One region of the Polaromonas sp. P4_F9 genome, then DNA from elsewhere that is predicted to be linked to it. Evidence: predicted binding sites of a transcription regulator. Region 1 holds the regulator's gene; each other region holds the start of a gene.
The links. The regulator sigma-54, encoded in region 1, starts transcription at its own class of promoters, with help from an activator protein. The targets are predictions, from matches to a motif close to TGGCANGNAANCTGCTTT.

Region 1 (7,218 bases):
AGGTGCGGGCTTGCCGCGCGCCGAGCCGGCCACCATATCAAAGCGGAACAGCCGGCATTCGATCGGGCCGTTCCACATGGGCACGCGGCGCGACTCCTTCAGGCGCATCTTGCCGGGCAGCTTCAGGTCGGGCGTGAGCACATGAGCCGTCCAGCCGGCGTAGTTCTTCTTCCAGTGCGTGGCCAGCCGGGGAAAGAAGTCGGAGGCTTCTTCGCCGGTTTCCGTCTGTGCCTGCTCGCGCCCCGGGTTGGCCGAGCGGTCGCGCGGAGCGTCGGCCTGGCCGGCTTCGGATGCATCACGCGGCAGCGGCTGGCCAAACTCGTCGATGGCCTGGGTGCCGTCCCAGGAGCCGCTGACGCCATGGCCCTGCTGGCGCCGCTGGTCGCGTCCCTGCACGCCGGTGATGCCGGCCACGCCGGCCACGTCAATGCGCTCGCCATAGGGGGGGTTCACCAGCATCACGCCGGACGGCGCGGGCGGCATGCGCTGCAGCGCATCACCGCCGCGCAGCTGCACGGCGTTGGCCACGCCCGCGCGCTCGGCATTGCGCTCGGCAAAATCCACCATGCGGAACGACACATCGCTGCCAAACACCGGTGCCGTCGGCTCCGTGATGGCGGCCTCGGCCTGGTCGAGCAGCCCCTCCCACACATGGGCCTGGAAGGGCAAATACTTCTGAAAGGCAAAGCGGCGGTTGATGCCGGGCGCGATATTGCAGGCAATCTGCGCCGCCTCAATCACGATGGTGCCGGAGCCGCAGCACGGGTCGTACAGTGGCACACCCTCTTTGCACTGCTGGTCCCAGCCGCTGGCGGCAATCATGGCGGCGGCCAGTGTTTCCTTCAGGGGAGCGTCTCCCTTGTCTTCGCGCCAGCCGCGCTTGAAGAGCGGCTCGCCCGAGGTGTCGATGTAGATGGTCGCCGTGTCGGTCGTCAGGTGCACATACACGCGCACGTCGGGCCAGCGCGTGTCCACATCGGGGCGCACCTCGTACTTGGCACGGAAGCGGTCGGCAATGGCGTCCTTGACCTTGAGCGCTGCAAAGTTCAGGCTGGTCAGCGGGCTGTGCTGCGCGGTGATCTCGACCTTGAAGGTCTGCTTGGGCGTGAACCAGATCTCCCATGCGACGCTGGCTGCCGCGTTGTAGAGGTCCTGCTCGCTGCGGTACTGGTTGTGCTGCAGCTCGATCAGCACACGCTGGGCCAGGCGGCTGTGCAGGTTGAGCTGCAGGGCATCGCGCCAGGAGCCCTGCAACTGCACACCGGCGCGCCAGGCCTTGCCCTCGATGCCGGTGATGCGTTTGACCTCGCTGGCCAGCAAGGCCTCGACGCCGGCGGCGCAGGGTAAAAAGAGTTGAAGTTGGTTCATAAGTAGGGCCTCAAGGGGCTCTTTCAAAGCGATTTGCGCAGGTTGGCAGGCGCGATGCGCAAAGCCTCGCGGTACTTGGCCACGGTGCGGCGCGCGCATTCAATGCCCTGCTCCTTGAGCATTTCGGAAATCTGGTTGTCGCTGAGCGGCTTTTTCAGGCTCTCGGACGAGACAAACTGCTTGATGAGGGCGCGCACCGCCGTGCTGGAGGCGTTGCCGCCGGTCTCGGTGCCCAGCGCGGAGCCGAAAAAGTACTTGAGCTCGAAGGTGCCGAACGGCGTGCTCATGTACTTGGCCGTGGTGACGCGCGAGATGGTGGACTCGTGCAGGCCCAGTTCGTCGGCAATTTCGCGCAGCACCAGCGGACGCATGGCCAGCTCGCCGTGTGTGAAGAAATTCTTTTGTCGCTCCACAATCGCACTGCTCACGCGCAGGATGGTGTCAAAGCGCTGCTGGATGTTCTTGATGAACCAGCGTGCCTCCTGCAAGCGCTGCTGCAGGGCCTGCCCATTCTGGCCCTTGTGCTGCTTCAGCGCATTGGCATAGATGTCGTGCACGCGCAGGCGGGGCATGACCTCGCTGTTGAGGGAGACCTTGAAGCCGCGGCCCGACTTGACGACGATCACGTCGGGCACGATGAGGTTGCGCTCGACGTTGACAAACCGCCGCCCGGGCTTGGGGTCCAGCCGGCCGATCACGGCGATGGCGCCCCGGATCACGCTCTCCGGAAATCCGCACAGGTAGGACAGGCGCTTCATATCCCGCTTGGCCAGCAGCTCCATGGGCTGCTTGCACATGGCGATCGCTGCGCGGGTCTCGTCGCAGTCCTTGCAGTCGAGCAGTTGCAGGCCGAGACACTCGGCCAGGTTGCGGGCACCGACGCCGGCGGGCTCCATGTGCTGCAGCAGCTTCAGGGCCATGGCAAAGTGCTGCTCCAGCTCTTCCGCCTGCTCAAGGTCGTCGCCCGCCAGGCCGGCGGCCAGTGACGCGAGACTGTCTTCGAGGTAGCCGTCGTCATTGAGCGACTCGATCAGGAAATGCAGCGCCGCCTGGTCTTCCTCCGACAGGCGCAGGCCGAGCGACTGACGGTGCAAATGGTCCTGCAGCGACTCATGGCTGCGGGCCAGGTCGGAAGCCTCGGCCTCGCTGTCATCCACATTGTTCTTGCGGGCAGGCGCGTCGCCGCCCCATTCGCTGTCGTCCGGCGCCGACTCCACCGTGCCGTCGCCCTCCCAGCTTTCTTCCAGCTTGGCCTCGGAGCTGATCTCGGGCCCTGTATCTACATCGTTTTGGCTTGCAACCCTTGGTTCATCAGGGCTTCCTGCTACTGAATCACCAGCAAACTCAAACTCCCGGCTGTCCTGGCTGACCGGCGTATCGGCATTCTCCAGGCCAAACTCCTCGCGCGGCGCGGCTTCTTCCGACACTTCCAGGAACGGATTTTCATCGAGCATCTGCTCGACTTCCTGGCTCAGCTCAAGGGTGGACAGCTGCAACAGGCGGATCGACTGCTGCAGTTGCGGCGTGAGCGCCAGATGCTGCGAGACCCTGAGGGAAAGGCCTTGTTTCATGGCATCCCTAAGCGCACGACAAAACGAATTGGGATGTATTAACCAAGCGGGGGCCGTGCAACCGGCTTTGCCGGGGCGCAGGCGCCGCCCCCTGCAGGGGGGAGGGAGCTACACGCAGTGAGCGACAACGGGGGGGAGCCATCACATTCTGAAGTGTTCACCGAGGTAAACGCGGCGTACATCGGCATTGTTCACAATCTCGGAAGGGGTGCCGGTCGCCAGCACATGGCCGTCACTGATGATGTAGGCATGGTCGCAAATGCCCAGCGTTTCGCGGACATTGTGGTCGGTGATCAGCACGCCAATGCCGCGCGACTTCAGGAAACCGATGATGCGCTGGATTTCGATCACGGCGATCGGATCAATACCGGCAAAAGGCTCGTCGAGCAGGATGAACCGCGGCTGCGTCGCCAGGGCGCGCGCAATCTCGACGCGGCGGCGCTCACCGCCCGACAGCGCCGGCGCCGGCGAGTCGCGCAAATGATCGACCCGCAAATCCTGCAGCAGCGCTTCGAGCCGCTTTTCAAGGTCTGCGCGGCCCAGCGGCTTGCCGCTGGCGTCCAGCTGCAACTCCAGCACGGCGCGCACATTCTCTTCCACGGTGAGCTTGCGAAAAATCGACGCTTCCTGCGGCAGGTAGCTCAGCCCGAGGCGCGCGCGCAGGTGAATCGGCATGTGCTCGACCGACTGGCCGTCGATGGAGATCTCGCCCGCATCGGCACGCACCAACCCCACGATCATGTAAAACGACGTGGTTTTTCCCGCGCCATTGGGGCCCAGCAGGCCCACCACCTCGCCTTTTTGCACGGACAGCGAGACATCCTGCACCACCTTGCGGCTGCCATAGGATTTCTGCAGCCCCTGGGCCACCAGACGGCTCGGCGGTGCGGTGCTGGCCGCCGGAGTATTGGCTGCCGGGGTATTGACCGACGATGTGTCAGTCACCGCATCCGCGGGTTGATTGTCCGTTCTGTCCATTTTTCGGCTTTCCGTCATGGCCCCAGCGTGGTGCCGGGACGCAAACGGAGCGCGGGTCCGGCCGGCGGCTGCGGTGCCGATGCGGCGCCGCGCGGCGACAGCATGGCGCGAATCCGCCCCGTGGGATTGGTGGCCGTGCGGTTTTGCGCGCCCCCATCCACAGTGAACACATCGGTGTTGTTGTCATAAACAATCAGGGAGCCGGTCGTTTCATCGACCAGGGTCGCGCCGTTGTAGCGCCGCACCACGGCCTGCTTGATGAATTTGACGGTGTCGGCACGGCTGTCGTATTCGATCCGCTCGCCTTCCCCTTCGATGTACTCGTCCACGCCATCGCGCTTTTTCCGGTAAAAGGCCAGCTTGCCCGGCGCCGCCACGGCCAGGGCCTGCTGGTAGCCCTGGGGATCCTGGCTGACATCCACCCGTTCGCCCCGGACAATGGTGGTGCCCTTGGTGATCACCACATTGCCGGTGAACACGCTGGTTTGTTTCAGGTCGTCGTAACGCAGGGCATCGGCCTCCGCATTCATCGGCTTGTCGCGGTCAGCCCGCTCGGCCGCGGCGGGAAACACGGCCCCGGCCGCCAGTGCGGCCAGCACGATCAAGGGAAAAATGGGGTGTTTCATAAAGGCACGAATCTTGCTGCTTGTTTTGAGTGATTGTAGCCATGCCAGCTCCGGGAATGGCGGCCAGGGCCAAATTGGGCCCATAAAAAAACCCGCCACGGGTGGGCGGGTTTTCGGGCCAACGCCGGGCGCCGGCGTGTGACTTGCCGACTTGCCGCGCGCTTATTTGGCCTTGCGCGATTGCGCGATCAGGTAATCGGTGACCTGCAGGGCCCTGTCCATGTTCTGGGCCAGCTGGCCAGACGTGTAGTAACGCCCGCCGACGCCCAGGGCCGGCACGCCGTCGACCGCGTAGGTGTCCTGCAACTGGGTGGCCTTGCGCGCCTTGGTGCTGACGGAAAACGAGTTGTACAGCTCGACAAACTTGGCCTTGTTCAGGCCCTGCTTCTCCGCCCAGGCCGCCACCTGATCCGCCGTGTTCAGCGCCTGACGCTCGATATGGATCGCATTGAACACCTTTTTGTGCAGCTCATTGAGCTTGTCCATGGCTTCCAGCACATAAAAAAGACGCTGCTGCGGCTCAAAATCGGGACGAAAGGCTACCGGCACGCGCCTGACGGTCACGTCTTTGGGCGCTTTCTGGATCCAGGCCTCGAGTTGCGGCTCAAAGGCGTTGCAATGCGGGCAGCTGTACCAGAAGAATTCCACCACTTCGACCTGGCCGGCAGGCACGTCGGTGGGAGCGGGTTTGCCCAGCGTCAAATAATCCGTTCCCTCCTTGAAGGCGCGGGCCTGAGCCTGCGCGGCTGTGGGCAGCGCAACGCCTCCCCAAGTGGCGGCGGCTGCCACGGTAGCGGCTGAAAGCGAAAACTCACGTCGTTGCATCAATTTTTCTCCTGGTTTCCTGGTCTGTGGGTCTGTGTGGGGGTATTTTGCAAAGCGGCCACTTACTTATTCAGTGAAAAAAACAAGCCGGCCGGCCGTTTCGTACAGGGGTTGGTACGCCCCCGCCCATAAAAGTTCACCCCGGTTAGCGCTGCACCCTGACGAGGGCTGTTTCTATCGAGTTGCCGTCCAGCCGCTCCTTGACCTTGTCGGCGTCTTCTTTTTTATCAAAGGGGCCAACGCGCACGCGGTACACCGTTCGGCCCGACTGCTCGCGCTCACTCACCTTGGCCTGCACGCCCAGCAGCATGAGCTTGGCGCGCTGCTGCTCCGCGTCTTCTGGCGTACGGAATGCACCGGCCTGGACAAAATAACTGAACGGGTCAACGCCCGAGACGGCGGGCGCGGCGTCCGCCTTGGCCTTGGCGAGATCGCCCAGCGGATCCGCGGAGGGGGCGGGCTTCGCCGGGGGCGCGGGAGCCGCCTTGGGCGCGGTCGCCGTGGCGGGGGCCGGCACAGTGCCGGGTTCGCCGGAAGCGCTGGAAGCAGAAGGGAGCGGCTTCACAGGCGTTTTTCCCGCCAGCGGGGCATTCGGGTTCCAGTCCCGGTTCTTTTTGGCTTCCGCTGCGTCGCTGTCGGGATTGCGCGACTGGCTCTTGTTCATGAAAGGCACCGGCACCTTGGTGATGTAGACCGCCACGGCCAGCGCAGCGCCCAGGCCGATCAGCGCGCCAATCACCAGACCCAGCAGGGTTCCGCCTCGTTGTTTTCTCATACCTTGCCCAATTTTCTTGCCTGCCTCTGAATCCTGCTCTGAATTTCGCTCTGCATTCCGCTGTGTGTGCTTCATGGTTGCCTACATTTTGTGGGGCGCACTGACGCCCAGCACCTTGAGGCCATTGTGCAATACCTGCGCCGTCGCGGCGACCAGCGCCAGGCGCGCCAGCTTCACGGCTTCGTCGTCCACCAGAATCCGCTCGACGTCGTAATAGCTGTGGTAGCAGGCGGCCAGCTCGCGCAGGTAAAAGGCCACGTCGTGCGGCGCCAAACCGGCGGCCGCATTGCTAAGCATGTCGGGGTACTTGGCCAGCAGCAGCATCAGGGCCTGGGCTTGCGGGCTGACCAGGGCCGACAGGTCCACGCTTTTCAGCTGGCTCTGATCGCCGCTCTGCGCGGCCCAAGTGCCGAGAATCGAGCATATGCGCGCATGGGCGTATTGCACGTAGTACACCGGGTTTTCATTGTTCTTGGCCAGGGCCAGGTCGATGTCAAAGACGTACTCGGTGTCGGGTTTGCGGCTGAGCAAAAAGAAGCGCACGGCATCCGCGCTGGTCCATTCGATCAGGTCGCGCAGCGTGACATAGCTGCCGGCGCGCTTGGAGATCTTCACCTCTTCGCCATGGCGCACGACGCGCACCATGGTGTGCAGCACGTAGTCGGGGTAGCCCTGCGGAATGCCGGCGCTGGCGGCCTGCAGCCCGGCGCGCACGCGGGCAATCGTGCCGTGGTGGTCCATGCCCTGGATGTTGATGGCCTTGCTGAAACCGCGCTCCCATTTGGCCAGGTGGTAGGCCACGTCAGGCACAAAGTAGGTGTAGCTGCCGTCGCCCTTTTTCATCACGCGGTCTTTGTCGTCACCGTAATCGGTCGACTTGAGCCACAGGGCGCCGTCCTGTTCGTAGGTTTTGCCGGCGTCCTTGAGCTTTTGCACCGCACTGTCGACACGGCCCGAGCTGTACAGGCTGGACTCGAGGTAGTAGTTGTCAAACCTGACCGAGAAGGCCCGCAGGTCCAGGTCCTGCTCATGGCGCAAATAGGCCACGGCAAACTGCCGGATCGAGTCCAGGTCT
Region 2 (7,218 bases), on a different contig from region 1:
CATCTCCAACTAAGCCGGCGAGCTCTGTGTTTGCGTCCTTGCTATGAGCGACTTCAATGTCGAGCCACTGGAAGGTGTTCGCGAAGTCTCGCGAGATATCCACCTCGTCTCTGCACTGGTCCTCGCTTTTGAACGCCACTCCGTCGCGCTCCGGATACGGACTTGCCCAATAGCCAAGTTCGCGTAGCCGGCTTAGCGATTTGGATAGTTGTTTTTCCCTTCCTGCCAGCTCGGCCGCATTCCAGAGCAGGTTCCCCAGATAGCCATTTCTTGGTGGCAGAAGTTTTGCTTTCATGGTCTATTCAATGAGCTTAACTACCTAATGGCGGCTCGAAGGCTCGACGACCATGCATAGCGGCTTGATCGGTTCGGCGGAAACAGAGACCTTCGTCGCTCACAGCTACTCAGCTCCAGCAAGCAGATCGTAGCGATGTCGAAGGCGTCAAAAACCGGTTGCGCTTCAGCTTTTTTAACTCCTGTTTTCTGAGGCGCTGTCAGATGCAGACTCTTCTCCCCAACGTCATTTAATTCGACGTATTACTAGTAAAACGTCAATAATTAATATTGCCGACTGAATGATTGTGTATCAATCGCATGGGCGTCTATTGTGCTTTTCAGATGTCTAGCCCGCCGTTGAACCCCAGTCTCAGTGCCCAGGTTGTGGCTTCGCTTCTGATCCCCTAAGGCGGAGAAGAGACATACACATTCATTCGAGGTAACCGGGAGCTCATCGAGAAACAGCACGCCCCGATGGGCCAGTGAGATCTCGCCCGGGCGGGGTGGCGAACCGCCGCCCACCAATGCCACGGCGCTGGCCGTATGGTGGGGCGCGCAGGTCGGCCGGAGGGCCCAGTTTTCCAGCGCGAAGCGACCGCCCAGCGAGGCGACCGCGGCGCTTTCCAGCGCCTCCTCGGTCGTCATGGCGGGCAGCAGGCCAGCAAAGCGTTGTGCCAGCATGGATTTGCCGGAGCCGGGCGCGCCCATCATCAGGACGCTGTGCCCGCCGGCCGCGGCAATTTCCAGCGCCCGCCGGGCCGCCGCCTGGCCCTTGACGTCGGCGAGATCCGGGTAATTTGCCTGCTCCCGGCGAGGGATGGGCGCGATCCGGGTCCAGCCGTCCAGCACCTCGGGTGGCGTGTCACCCGGCAGGAATTGCCTGACCACGTCCAGCAAATGGTGCGCACGGTAGATTTCGGCGTCGGGAACCAGCGCTGCCTCCTGGGCGCTGCCTTCCGGCAGCACCAATTTGGGTGGCCTGGCCGGCATGCCGGGTTTGTCAGGGATCATGGCGCCATCGTTTTTTGCGAGGTGCGCCAGTGCCAGGCTCATGGCCAGCGCCCCTCTTACAGGGCGCAGGTCACCGCCTAAAGACAGTTCCCCCGCGAACTCATAGCCCGCCAGCTTGCGGGCGTCCAGCTGGCCGCTGGCTGCCAGAATGCCCAGGGCAATCGGCAAATCAAAGCGGCCGGAGTCCTTGGGCAAATCCGCAGGTGCCAGATTCACCGTGATCCTCTTGTTGGCTGGAAACTCCAGCCCGGTGTTCTGAATGGCGGAGCGCACCCGCTCGCGTGCTTCCTTCACCTCGGTTTCAGCCAGGCCCACCAGGGTGAAGCTGGGCAAGCCGTTCGCCAGATGCACTTCGACGCACACCGGCCGTGCCTCCAGACCCAGAAGGGCACGGCTGTGCACTAAAGACAAGCTCATTTTTGTAACTCCCTCTTAAATGCATCAAAGTTGTGCACATATTTGAGCCAACTTGGTGCAATATTCGTTTTTCTTGGTTTAGATGTAACGCGACAGTGCGCGAAAAGGTAGACGTGTACCCACAGAACGAGCGGGGGTTTGGCACGTAACGTGCTACGAACAATTCGGGCAACTTCAACCAACTTCAACAACCTTCGGAGCTTCTCATGAAACTTATCCCCGTCCAGGTCGCACTTGCCGCATCACTGGTTATGTCCGGCGCAGTCTTTGCCCAGACGCCAGCCCCTGCCGCAGAGCCCTCCCCGCTGTCATTCAACATCTCCCTGACCAGCAACTACAAGTTCCGCGGCCAGGACCAGGATTACTCCAAGACACGAAGTTTCAAGCCGGCCCTGCAGGGCGGCGTCGATTATGCGTTCAGCAACGGTTTCTACGTGGGTAACTGGAACTCCACCATCAACTGGACCAAGTACCTGCCTTCCGGCGACAACAGCAAGGTTGAGATCGACCTGTATGGCGGTTACAAGTTCAAGGCAGGCGCTGTCGACCTGGATGTCGGCGCCCTGACTTACTTCTACCCGAGCGCTACCGGCGCCAACACGACCGAGGTCTACCTCGGGGCCGCTTACGGTCCGGTCAGCGCCAAGTACTCCCACACCGTCTCCAAAGGTTACTTTGGCCTCGGCAAGGAATACCTGGTGGGCGAGGGCCGTGGCACCGGCTACCTGAACCTGGCGTTCGCCCAGGAAGTGATGCCCAAGGTGACCTTCAAGGCCTCCCTCGGCTTTACCGACCTGAAGAGCGCAGCGAACTCCGCCGGCCTGCCTGATTACATGGACTACAGCGTTGGCGCCGCCTACGACCTGGGCGACGGTCTCTCCCTGTCGGGTGCTGTGGTCGGTGGCAACAAGAAAAACAGCTATCTGTATCCCGCGTCAGTTGACACCAGCGGCAAGTCCATCAACAAGGGCACGCTGGTTGTGACGCTGACCAAAACCCTGTAAAGGCGGCAGAAGCGGCGCACAGCCTGGCCGCTTCCCTATTCATCCTGGAGGAACCTGAAATGAAACTAGTAACGGCCATCATTAAACCGTTCAAGCTGGACGAGGTGCGTGAAGCACTCTCCGGTATTGGCGTGCAAGGCATCACGGTGACGGAAGTCAAGGGCTTCGGCCGTCAGAAAGGCCACACGGAACTGTACCGCGGTGCAGAGTACGTGGTCGACTTTCTGCCCAAGGTCAAAATTGAGGCGGCAGTCTCTGACGAGCTGGTGGACCGCGTGATTGAAGCGGTTGAAGGTGCTGCCCGCACCGGCAAGATCGGCGACGGCAAGGTCTTTGTCTATAACCTCGAGCAGGTTGTGCGCATCCGCACCGGTGAAACCGGCAAGGAAGCGCTCTAAAGCTCGGCTCAACCTAGAAAAAAGAGAACATTGACATGAAAAAACTTCTTGCTTCCCTTGTATTGGGATTGAGTTTGCTGGGTATCGGCGCAGCCGTGATGGCGCAGGCGCCGGCAGCAGCGCCTGCCGCGTCGGCCGCCGCCGAAGCCAAGCCGGCCGAGGCAGCCGCTCCGGCGGCGCCCGCTGCCGCTGCAGCCCCCGCCGCGGCAGCCGCAGCGCCTGCTGCCGCAGCTGCCTCAGCACCTGCTCCTGTTCCCAACAAGGGAGATACGGCCTGGATGATGGTCTCCACCCTTCTGGTGATCATGATGACCGTTCCGGGTCTGGCCCTGTTCTACGGCGGACTGGTCCGCAGCAAGAACATGCTATCGGTCCTGATGCAGGTCATGGTGACTTTCTCCATGATCGTCGTGCTGTGGTTCATTTACGGCTACAGCCTGGCATTCACCGAGGGCAACGCTTTCTTTGGCGGCTTTGACCGGCTGTTCATGAAAGGGATCTGGGACAACGCGGCCGGCACTTTCGCCAACGCTGCCACCTTCAGCAAGGGCGTCGTGATTCCTGAAATCGTGTTTGCCGCCTTCCAGGCGACTTTCGCGGGCATCACCTGCACCCTGATCGTCGGCGCCTTTGCCGAACGCATCAAGTTCTCCGCCGTGCTGCTGTTCATGGCGATCTGGTTCACCTTCAGCTACGCCCCGATTGCGCACATGGTGTGGTTCTGGATGGGTCCTGATGCCTACACGGGCAAGGAAGTGGTTGACGCGATGAACGGCAAGGCCGGTTATATCTGGCAAATGGGCGCGCTGGACTTTGCCGGCGGTACCGTCGTGCACATCAACGCTGCTGTCGCCGGCCTGGTCGGTGCCTATGTGATCGGAAAGCGTATCGGCTACGGCAAGGAGTCGATGGCGCCTCACAGCCTCACGCTGACCATGGTCGGATCCGCTCTGCTGTGGGTTGGCTGGTTTGGTTTCAATGCCGGCTCGGCGCTCGAAGCCAATGGTTTTGCCGCCCTGGCATTCATCAATACCCTCGCTGCCACCGCCGCCGCTGTGCTGGCATGGTGTGTCGGTGAATCGCTGATGCGTGGCAAGGCGTCCATGCTGGGTGCTGCATCCGGTGCGGTTGCGGGTCTGGTGGCGATCACGCCAGCAGCCGGCAATGTGGGTATCGGTGGCGGCCTGGTGATCGGTCTGGCGGCTGGCTTTGCCTGCCTCTGGGGCGTGAACGGCCTGAAGAAACTGCTGGGTGCTGACGACTCGCTCGACGTGTTCGGCGTGCACGGTATCGGCGGTATTCTGGGCGCCTTGCTCACCGGCGTGTTCAACTCCCCAAGCCTGGGCGGCCCCGGCTTTGTGGCTGACTGGACGACGGCCACCGTGGTGACCGCTGCCGACTTCTCGGTCGTGTCGCAACTGTGGATCCAGGCCAAGGCCGTGCTGATCACCATCGTCTGGTCTGGCGTGGTGTCCTTCATCGCCTACAAGATTGTTGACCTGACGATCGGCCTGCGCGTCAGCGAAGAAGACGAGCGCGAAGGTCTGGACATCACCGCACACGGTGAAACAGCCTACAACCGCTAACAGGAATAGAGGAATAGGAATGCCGGGACTGCCCTGAGGGCAGTCCCTTGATCAACGAGAGCCTCCTTTGGATGTTCAGCCCGCCGGTGCCAAGCCGGTGGGCTGTTTTTTTTGCCTGCGCGGTTTGCACAGGCGGGGCGGCTGAAGGGATATGGCCGGTGCCCCGGCGCCGGGCTCACGCCGCAGGTCAGGGCGTCTCGTGCGCTGCCATTCGCTGCCATTGATATACAACAACCCATTTCTCGGGGATGATGCAACTGAGGGTATCGCCGGCGCTTGCAATTTTGTACATTTATTGCTGATTCGGGTGGCCTGTTCATCGATTCAGCAATATCTTGCACGGTCTTGCCCGCACGGAACAATAACCGGAGGTTCAGGATGACGCGTGTGCCGGAAAAATGGCTGTCATTTTTTCGTTGGTTTGGGACCGCATGGGCGTTTTCCCTGCTGATGGTGCTCGTCGTGCTGGGGCTGGTGGTGGAGCGGGAACTGAGCACCTCCCGTTATCAGGCGCACTTTTTTGCCAGCCTGGCCAGCAAGGCCAGCTATGCCCTCGGCGAGGGGCCCAGTCCGTCCATCCGTTTCCCCCACAGCGGACCGTATGACGACCGCCTCGGCTACACGGAGTTGCCGGCATTTCTGGGCAAGCTGACGGGGCGGGGTTTCGAGATCACGCAGCAGGCGCGCTCGTCGGAGGGCATGGTGCGCATCATGGACGCCGGTTACTTTGCCCCCTACCCTGAAAAGACGCAGAGCGGCCTGAGCATCGTCGATTGCCACAAGGACAGTCTGTTTCAGGAGCGCTATCCGGAACGGGCCTACAAAAGTTTTGACGATATTGCGCCCGTTCTGGTGCAGAGCCTGCTGTTCATCGAGAACCGTGAGCTGCTGGACCCAGACCATCCGAAGCGCAACCCGGCCGTGGAATGGGACCGGCTGGCCCATGCCGTGCTGAACAACGTCCGGACCAGCATCACCGGCAATGGCCGCTCACCCGGCGGCAGCACGCTGGCAACGCAGATTGAAAAATATCGCCATTCTTCCGAGGGGCGCACCTCATCGATCCGGGAAAAGCTGCAACAGATGGTGTCGGCCTCCCTGCGTGCCTACCAGCAGGGCGAGGACACCCGTGCAGCACGGCGCCAGATCGTGCTGAGCTACATCAACACAATGCCGCTGTCAGCCAAGGCCGGCTTTGGTGAAGTGCATGGCCTGGGTGACGGCTTGTGGGTCTGGTACGGGCGTGATTTCAACGAGGTCAATCGCCTCCTGAAAGACGTGGACGCGGACGAGAACGGCGGCGATCTCAGCGAGACGGGGCGGCTTTACAGGCAGGCGCTCAGCCTGTTGATCGCGCAGCGCCGTCCTTCCTACTACTTCGACGCCAGCGAAACCGAGCTGGAACAGCTCACCGACAGCCATCTGCGCGTGCTCGGCAGCGCCGGCGTGATTCCACTCGCGCTGCGCGACGCGGCGCTTCGGGCGAGCCTGAACCGGCGCGCCGACAAGGTGCCTGCCGCGGTTGCTTCCTTTGTCGAGCAGAAGGCGGCCAATACGGTCCGTACGCACCTTGCCGGCCTGCTCGGCGGCAGCCGCCTGTACGACCTGGATCGCCTCGATCTCACCGTCGCCAGCACGCTGGATGCGCCGGTGCAGAAGGCGGTCACCCGTGCGTTGCGGGAGTTGCGCGACCCGGCCAGCGCCAAAGCAGCCGGGCTCAGTGGCAAGCAGTTGCTGGACCGCGGCGATCCGGCCAAGGTGGTGTATAGCTTCACGCTGTATGAGCGCGGAAGCGACGTCAATTACCTGCGGGTGCAAACGGACAATTTCGACCAGCCACTCAATATCAACGAAGGCACCAAGCTCGACCTCGGCTCCACCGCCAAGCTGCGCACGCTGGTGACCTACCTCGACATCATGGCCAAGCTGCATCAGCGCCTGGCCGGGCTGGACGCCATACCGCTGCTGGCACTGGAGGTTGACAAGAAGGATGTCCTGACGCGCTGGGCGGCCGACTATTTTCTCACTGCGAAAGACAAGCGCCTGGCCCCCATGCTGGAGGCCGCGCTGGAGCGACGCTATTCGGCCAGCACGGGGGAAGGATTTTTTACCGGTGGCGGATTGCACCACTTTGACAATTTCAAGCCTGAAGACAATGGCAAGGTGATGTCGGTGCGCGATGGGCTGCGCAACTCGGTCAATCTGGTGTTCATCCGGCTGATGCGCGACGTCGTGCACCACTACATGTTCCTGACCCCCGGTTCTTCGGCCAGGCTGCTGCAGGATGCCGACGACCCGCGCCGCGCCGACTACCTGGCGCGTTTCGCCGACAAGGAGGGGCAGGTTTTCATGCGGCGCTTCCTGGTCAAGTACCGCGGCAAGACCGCGCAGGAGGCCGAGGAGGTGCTGCTGCAGGGCGTGCGTCCGACCGCGTCACGGCTGGCAGCCATCTTCCGCACGATTGAACCCGACGCATCGCTGGAGCAGTTCACCGCGTTTGTGAAGCGCCACCGGACGGGCGGCTTC
Region 3 (7,218 bases), on a different contig from region 1:
TGCTCAAGCAGGTTTGGAGCCGCAGGCTCCAGCCCCTCGGGGGCTGGCCTTGCTTGGAGCGGCCCGGCGCTGCGGCCCCCGTAACCTCATGCTGTTTCAATTGGTCGCCGGAACGAGGAATTCGCGGCTGATGTGCGCGCCGATTTCGTTGACCCGGTCCAGGAACTGGGTTAGGAAAGCATGCAAGCCGGTCGCGAGGATTTCGTCAATGCGGGCGTACTGCAAATCGGCCCGCAGTTTGCCGGCGCGGCGCTGCGTTTCGCTGGACGCATCGCTGGTCACCATGGCGAGATTGCTCATGAGCTCGTTCAGGCAGGCCAGCAGGGAGCGCGGCATGTCGGCCCGCAGGATCAGCAGCTCGGCCACGCGCTCGGGCTTGATGACGTCACGGTACACCTTGCGGTACACCTCAAAGCCGGACACGCTGCGCAAAATCGCGCTCCAGTGGTAAAAATCGTACTCTTGGTCTTTCTCGCCGGTTGCGCCGAGAAAATCATTTTCCACGGCATGGAACTTCACATCCACCAGCCGGGCCGTGTTGTCGGCTCGTTCCAGAAACGTCCCCAGGCGCAAAAAATGAAACGCCTCGTCCTGCAGCATGGTGCCCGCGGTCACACCGCGCGAGAGGTGCGAACGGAATTTGACCCATTCAAAAAACTGGCCGGGGTCACGCTCAAAATCGCTGTTGCGCAGCATGCGGATGATTTCCAGGTAAGTCTGGTTTTGCGTCTCCCACACCTCGGTGGTCAGCGTGCCCCGCACGGCGCGGGCATTTTCGCGGGCGTTTTTCAGGCACGAGATGATGCTTGACGAGTTTTTCTCGTCACGCACCATGAAGTCCATCACTTCACGCGGATTGATGCTGTCGCCGTACCTGGCGGCATAGGCCGGTTTGAGCTCGCTGATGCTCAGCAGGCTCTGCCAGCCGCCTTGCGCCACGGCCGCGGACTGGGGCAACAGCGAGGTCTGGTAGTTCACGTCGAGCATGCGCGCGGTGTTCTCAGCGCGCTCGGTGTAGCGCGACATCCAGAAAAGGTGATCTGCAGTTCTCGATAGCATGATCAGTTCCCTCCAATCGGTGACTGCGACTGTGACTGCCATTGCATGGGCGCCGCCGAACTTCCTTCCAGAATCCAGGTGTCCTTGGTGCCGCCCCCCTGTGAGGAGTTCACCACCAGCGAGCCATCCTTCAGCGCCACGCGGGTGAGGCCGCCCGGCACCATCTGCACGTCCTTGCCGCTCAGCACAAAGGGCCGCAGGTCAATGTGTCGCGGCGCCACGCCGCTTTCGACATAAGTGGGGCAGGTCGACAGGCTCAGCGTGGGCTGGGCAATATAGCCCGCGGGATTGGCCAGCAGCGCCTGGCGGAAGTCCTCGATTTCGGCCTGGGTGGCGGCCGGCCCCACCAGCATGCCGTAGCCCCCCGCGCCATGAACTTCCTTGACGACCAGGTCCTTGAGGTTGGCCAGGGTGTACTGCAGGTCTTCGGCATTGCGGCACATGTAAGTCGGCACGTTCTTGAGGATGGGTTTTTCGCCCAGGTAGAACTCGATCATTTTCGGCACGTACGGATAGATCGACTTGTCGTCTGCCACACCGGTGCCGATGGCGTTGCACAGCGACACATTGCCGCTGCGGTAGACATTGAGCAGCCCCGCGCAGCCCAGCGTGGAGTCGGGACGGAAAGCCAGCGGGTCCAGAAAATCGTCATCGACACGGCGGTAGATCACGTCCACCCGCCGGGGTCCGCGCGTGGTGCGCATGTAGACAAAGTTGTCCCTGACAAACAGGTCCTGGCCTTCGACCAGTTCCACGCCCATTTGCTGCGCCAGGAAGGCGTGTTCAAAATAGGCCGAGTTGTACATGCCGGGCGTGAGCACCACGACCGTCGGCTCGGCCGTGGCGGGCGGAGCCATCGCCCGGAGTGTCTCCAGCAACAGGTCGGGGTAGTGGGCCACCGGGGCCACGCGGTTCTCGCTGAAGAGTTCGGGGAACAGCCGCATCATCATCTTGCGGTCTTCCAGCATGTAGCTCACGCCGCTGGGGACCCGCAGGTTGTCCTCGAGCACGTAATATTCGCCCTCGCCCTGCGCATTGGGCGCGCGCACGATGTCGATGCCGCTGATGTGAGAGTAAATGTTGCCGGGCACGTCGACGCCCATCATCTCGGGGCGAAACTGGGCATTCTGGAAGATCTGCTCGGACGGAATCACGCCGGCCTTGATGATCTCCTGGCCGTGGTAGACGTCATGGATGAAGCGGTTCAGCGCCGTGACACGCTGCACCAGCCCCTTTTCCATGCTGGCCCATTCATGGGCCGGAATGATCCGGGGAATCAGGTCAAACGGAATCAGCCGCTCGGTACCCGCGCCGTCCTCGTCCTTGGCGCCATACACGGCAAAGGTGATGCCGACGCGGCGAAAAATCATCTCGGCTTCGGCGCGGCGCGCCTCCATCACTTCGGCGGGCTGTTTGGCCAGCCAACGCTGGTAGCCTTGGTAATGGTCACGGACGCTGGACTCCGTTGCATTCATCTCGTCAAACATGGGTCGGCTCATTGGCTTGGTCTCCAGCAAGGTTTGCGCATGGCGTAGTGATGACTAGCTTAGCAAGTTATGCGCCAGATTGGTGAATCGGGTGCCGTATCGCACTTTTCTTTTTCTATTTTGTCCTCTTCTCTTTTCGCCTTTTTTTCTCCTTTTCTCCTCCTTTTTTTCCTTCCTCTTTTTCTTTATGACTCAGGCACATGATGCCAGTAGTGCCGGCCTTGTTGCCGCTGGCACACGATGTCCGCCGGTTTCACGCTCTGCCAGGTGGCGGCGCCACACTGCGGCGACCTGAGCAGCCTGATGCCGCGCTCGCTGTAGCGCGCCACCACCGACTCCACCGGATGGCCAAAGCGGTTGCGGTAACCCGCCTGCGCCACCGCCAGCCGGGGCTGGACAGCGTCGAGGAAGGGGGCGCTCGACGATGTCTTGCTGCCATGGTGCGGTACCAGCAAAAAGTCGGCCTTCAGGCTGGCCGGGCTGGCGCTGCCGGCCAGCCTGAACTCCTGGGCGGACTCGATATCGCCCGCCAGCAAGGCGGTCTGAGCGCCATTGGACACGCGCAACACGCAGCTCATGGCATTGGATTTGTTTGCCGCCTCGTAGTCGGCGGCCACCGGGTGCAGCACCTCGAAAGTCACCGCGTCCCAGACCCAGCGCTGGCCCGCCGTACAGCGGGCCGATTTGCGCAGCGCCTGCAACTCATGGCTGTCTTCAATGGAGCTGAGCAGGTTCGCCTGCGGCTGCATGGCCAGCACGGCCGGTGCACCGCCAATGTGGTCGATGTCGCGGTGGCTGAGCATCAGCATGTCCAGCCGCTCGCCGAGGGCCCGCAGCAGCGGAACCAGCACGCGGTGCCCGGCATCGCTCTCACGCGAAAAACGCGGGCCGGTGTCATACAGCAGGGAATGGGTGGCCGTGCGCACCAGCACCGCATTGCCCTGTCCGATGTCCGCCGCCAGCAATTCAAACTGTCCCGGTGCAACCCGCGCCGGTTGCCATAACAGGACTGGCAGCATCAGGGGAATGCCCAGCACGCGCCAGTGCCACGGCAGACGCAGCGCCAGCAAAACGCCCCCCAGTACGCCGAAGGCGGCGCACCACAGCGGCGCGGCAGCCACGCTGACGGATGCCAGCGACCAACTGGCCAGCCATTGCAAAAACACTGTCAGCAGGCCCACCGCCCACGCCGCCGCATCCCACAGGGGTGCCCACAGCACGCCCAGCATTGCCAGCGGCGTCACGACCAGCGTCACCCAGGGAATGGCCACCGCGTTGGCCAGCAGGCCCACCAGTGACACCTGGTTGAACAGCAGCAGCGACAAGGGCGTGAGCGCCAGCGTGACCACCCATTGCTCCCGGGCGGCACGCAGCAGCCCGGCCGCCGGTTTAGCAAGCAGCCGCGGCACCCACCCGCCCTGCGCCACCTTTCCGGAAAGAAACTGGCTGTCGCCCGTTGGATCACGGGTGCCAGATGTGCCTGGAGTTGTAGCAAACAGCACGCCCACCGCCACAAACGACAGCCAGAAACCGGCTTGCATCAGCGCCCAGGGGTCCAGCGCCACCACCACGGCCATGGCCAGCAGCCAGGTTTGCAGCCAGGGCCACTGCCGGCCGCTTTGCCGCAGCAACACCACCGTCGCCAGCATCCAGATGGTTCGTTGCGCCGGCACGCCCCAGCCTGAAAACAGCGCGTACAGGGCCGCCAGAAAAAGGCCGCCCCAGGCCCCGGCGCTGATGGCCGGCAGCGCCAGGCAAAGCCGGGGCGTCAGCCCGACAGAACGCCGCCACAGGCCGCTCAGGAGCAGCGAGGCGAGCCAGGCGAACATGGTGATGTGCAGGCCCGAAATACTCATCAAATGGGCGACACCCGTGGCGCGAAAGACATCCCAGTCAGCGCGCTCGATGGCATTCTGGTCACCCACCACCAGGGCGGCCACGACACCGGCCAGTTGCCGGTTGTCGATGCGCTGGAAAATCGCTTCACGCACCGACTGCCGGGCGCGCTCCACCGGATGCTCCCAGCTGCCGGAAAGCCGCCGAGGCGGCGCATCGTGCGGTCCGGCACGCACATAGCCGGTGGCCTGAATGCCCTGCTCCCAGAGCCAGAGCTCGTAGTCGAACCCGTGCGGGTTGCTGTTGCCGTGCGGGGCCTTGAGCCGCACCGTCATTTGCCAGCGCTCGCCGGCGCGCAGGCCATGCAAGCCAGTGGGTGGCTGGCGCTGCAACTCCAGCGCAATTTCAGACGGATCAGCACTTTCTGCCGGGAGTGCCCTGGCCTCCTGTACCCCGAAGCCGGTATACCAGCCGAGCAAAATTTGCGGCGGGAGGGTGACTGTTTGCCCGTTCAGGCGGGCCGATTCAATAGCCAGACGAAAGCGCAGGCCGTCTTCTGCGGGTTGTGGCATGGCCAGGACCACACCCGTCACGGCAATATCACGTCCCTCCAGCGCGGGGTCGAGTGCCATCGACTGAAACACGGTGGCCCGCCATCCCGTCAAGGCAAAGCCCAGCAAGGCAGCGAGCACCACCGCAGCCAGGCCGGCACCGCGCCAACCCCTCCTGTTCAGAGTCGAGGCGCCACCGGCCCTGCGCCGCAAGCCGCCCATCACCAGCCCCGCGAACGCCGCCAGCGCCGCCGACGCGGCATACAGGCTGCCCATCCACAAACCGGGCTGCTGCAATTGCAGGGCAACCCCGGTGATGAAACCGCCAAAAACAAGGCCAGGCCCCATGGAGGCAGCCCATGGTCTGGCCAAAATGCGGTCGCCCACGGCCTCCCTCCCCACTTGTTACTTGTTATTGCTTGATTTATTCGATGCAATGGCTGCGTGCTCAACGGCCGGGCGAGGCAAAAAGCCGACAAAGCCTGTTTGGCGCAGCTCTTGCTTGCAGAAATGTAGCCGAAGCGGAGTAAGCTGTCCCGAGGGGTCGCCCGAGTGGCGATCCACTCTTTTTGTGTTTTGATTGGCGCTGTTGCGCACCGATGCCCTAATTTGAAAAAGCGAGGCTGCCTTGTCGATCCACGTTGCACTGAGCCACATCACCCATTACAAATACGACCGCCCGGTGAAACTGGGCCCCCAGGTCGTGCGCCTGCGGCCTGCGCCGCACAGCCGGACCCGCGTGCTGTCCTACTCCCTCAACTTCGAGCCGGCCAAACATTTCATCAACTGGCAACAGGACCCGTTTGCCAATTACCAGGCCCGGCTGGTGTTTCCGGATCCCACCCGTGAATTCAAGGTCACGGTGGACCTGGTCGTCGAGATGGCGGTGTTCAACCCCTTTGATTTCTTTCTGGAGCCCAGCGCCGAGGAATTTCCTTTTACCTACAGCGCCAGCCAGAAGCAGGAACTGGCGCCCTACCTGGCGACCCAGGCCGCCACGCCGCTGTTCAAGCGCTATCTTGAGCAGACCGACCTGAGTCCCAAGCGGACCATCGACTTCCTGGTCGGCCTCAACCAGCGCCTGCAGTCCGACATCCAGTACTCCATCCGCATGGAGCCCGGCGTGCAAACGCCTGAGGAAACCCTGCAACTGGCCTGCGGCTCCTGCCGCGACACCGGCTGGTTGCTGGTGCAGCTGCTGCGGCACATGGGCCTGGCCGCGCGATTTGTGTCGGGCTACCTGATCCAGCTCAAGGCCGACGTCAAGGCGATTGACGGCCCCAGCGGCGCGGAGACCGACTTTACCGATCTGCACGCCTGGTGCGAAGTATTCCTGCCCGGTGCCGGCTGGGTGGGGCTGGACCCAACATCGGGCCTGATGGCGGGCGAAGGCCACATCCCGCTGGCCTGCACGCCCGAACCGTCCAGTGCCGCCCCTGTGGAAGGCGGCGTGGACAAATGCGAGGTGGAGTTCGAGCACCACATGGCGGTGCAGCGGATTTACGAATCACCGCGCGTCACCCAGCCCTATACCGAAGCGCAATGGGCCGACGTGCTGGCGCTGGGCGAGGCGGTGGACAAAGACCTGGTGGCCGGCGACGTGCGGCTGACGATGGGCGGCGAGCCCACCTTCGTGGCCACCACGGACCGCGATGCCGCGGAATGGAACATCGACGCCCTGGGCCCCACCAAGCGCGGCTATGCCACCGAGCTGGTGCAAAAGCTGCGCGCCGAGTATGGCGAGGGCGGTTTTCTGCATTTCGGGCAGGGCAAGTGGTATCCCGGCGAGCAATTGCCACGCTGGGCGCTGAGTATTTTCTGGCGCAGGGACGGTCAGCCGATCTGGCAAAACCCGGCCCTGTTTGCCGATGAACGCAAACCCTGCCAATACACGAGCGCAGATGCGCAGCGTTTCATCAAGACCCTGGCGGGCAAGCTGGGCCTGGCCACGAACTACATCACGCCGGGCTATGAAGACACCTGGTACTACCTGTGGCGCGAGCGGCGCCTGCCGGTCAACGTCGACCCTTTTGACTCCCGCCTGGATGACGCGATGGAACGGGAGCGTTTGCGTCGCGTCTTCATGCAGGGGCTGGACTCCGTGGTGGGTTATGTGCTGCCGCTGAAGGCGAAGGAGGCTGCCTCGCCGGCCCTGGCCGGGCCCAAATGGTCCACCGGTCCGTGGTTCTTCCGCGATGAGCGCATGTACCTGATGCCGGGCGACTCACCCATGGGTTACCGGCTGCCGCTCGATTCGGTGCCCTGGGTTTCCAAAACAGACTACC

Region 2: the regulator sigma-54 is predicted to act here: its motif matches at 1,844-1,861, upstream of AC1DUB_RS08975 (TorF family putative porin).
Region 3: the regulator sigma-54 is predicted to act here: its motif matches at 2,606-2,623, upstream of AC1DUB_RS16535 (circularly permuted type 2 ATP-grasp protein).

Annotation. Positions count from the first base shown of each region.
Region 1 covers NZ_JBFUJT010000016.1:34,449-41,666, forward strand. The annotation lists gene AC1DUB_RS15315 (THUMP domain-containing class I SAM-dependent RNA methyltransferase) at 1-1,368, opposite strand, end outside; gene AC1DUB_RS15320 (RNA polymerase factor sigma-54) at 1,392-2,939, opposite strand; gene lptB (LPS export ABC transporter ATP-binding protein) at 3,081-3,917, opposite strand; gene lptA (lipopolysaccharide transport periplasmic protein LptA) at 3,932-4,543, opposite strand; gene AC1DUB_RS15335 (thiol:disulfide interchange protein DsbA/DsbL) at 4,706-5,368, opposite strand; gene AC1DUB_RS15340 (SPOR domain-containing protein) at 5,514-6,143, opposite strand; gene argS (arginine--tRNA ligase) at 6,225-7,218, opposite strand, start outside.
Region 2 covers NZ_JBFUJT010000008.1:45,671-52,888, forward strand. The annotation lists gene AC1DUB_RS08965 (hypothetical protein) at 1-295, opposite strand, end outside; partial or broken gene AC1DUB_RS08970 (YifB family Mg chelatase-like AAA ATPase) at 721-1,704, opposite strand; gene AC1DUB_RS08975 (TorF family putative porin) at 1,911-2,708, shown strand; gene glnK (P-II family nitrogen regulator) at 2,768-3,106, shown strand; gene AC1DUB_RS08985 (ammonium transporter) at 3,142-4,692, shown strand; gene AC1DUB_RS08990 (biosynthetic peptidoglycan transglycosylase) at 5,071-7,218, shown strand, end outside.
Region 3 covers NZ_JBFUJT010000017.1:170,287-177,504, reverse strand. The annotation lists gene AC1DUB_RS16540 (alpha-E domain-containing protein) at 97-1,059, opposite strand; gene AC1DUB_RS16535 (circularly permuted type 2 ATP-grasp protein) at 1,062-2,558, opposite strand; gene AC1DUB_RS16530 (DNA internalization-related competence protein ComEC/Rec2) at 2,732-5,281, opposite strand; gene AC1DUB_RS16525 (transglutaminase family protein) at 5,562-7,218, shown strand, end outside.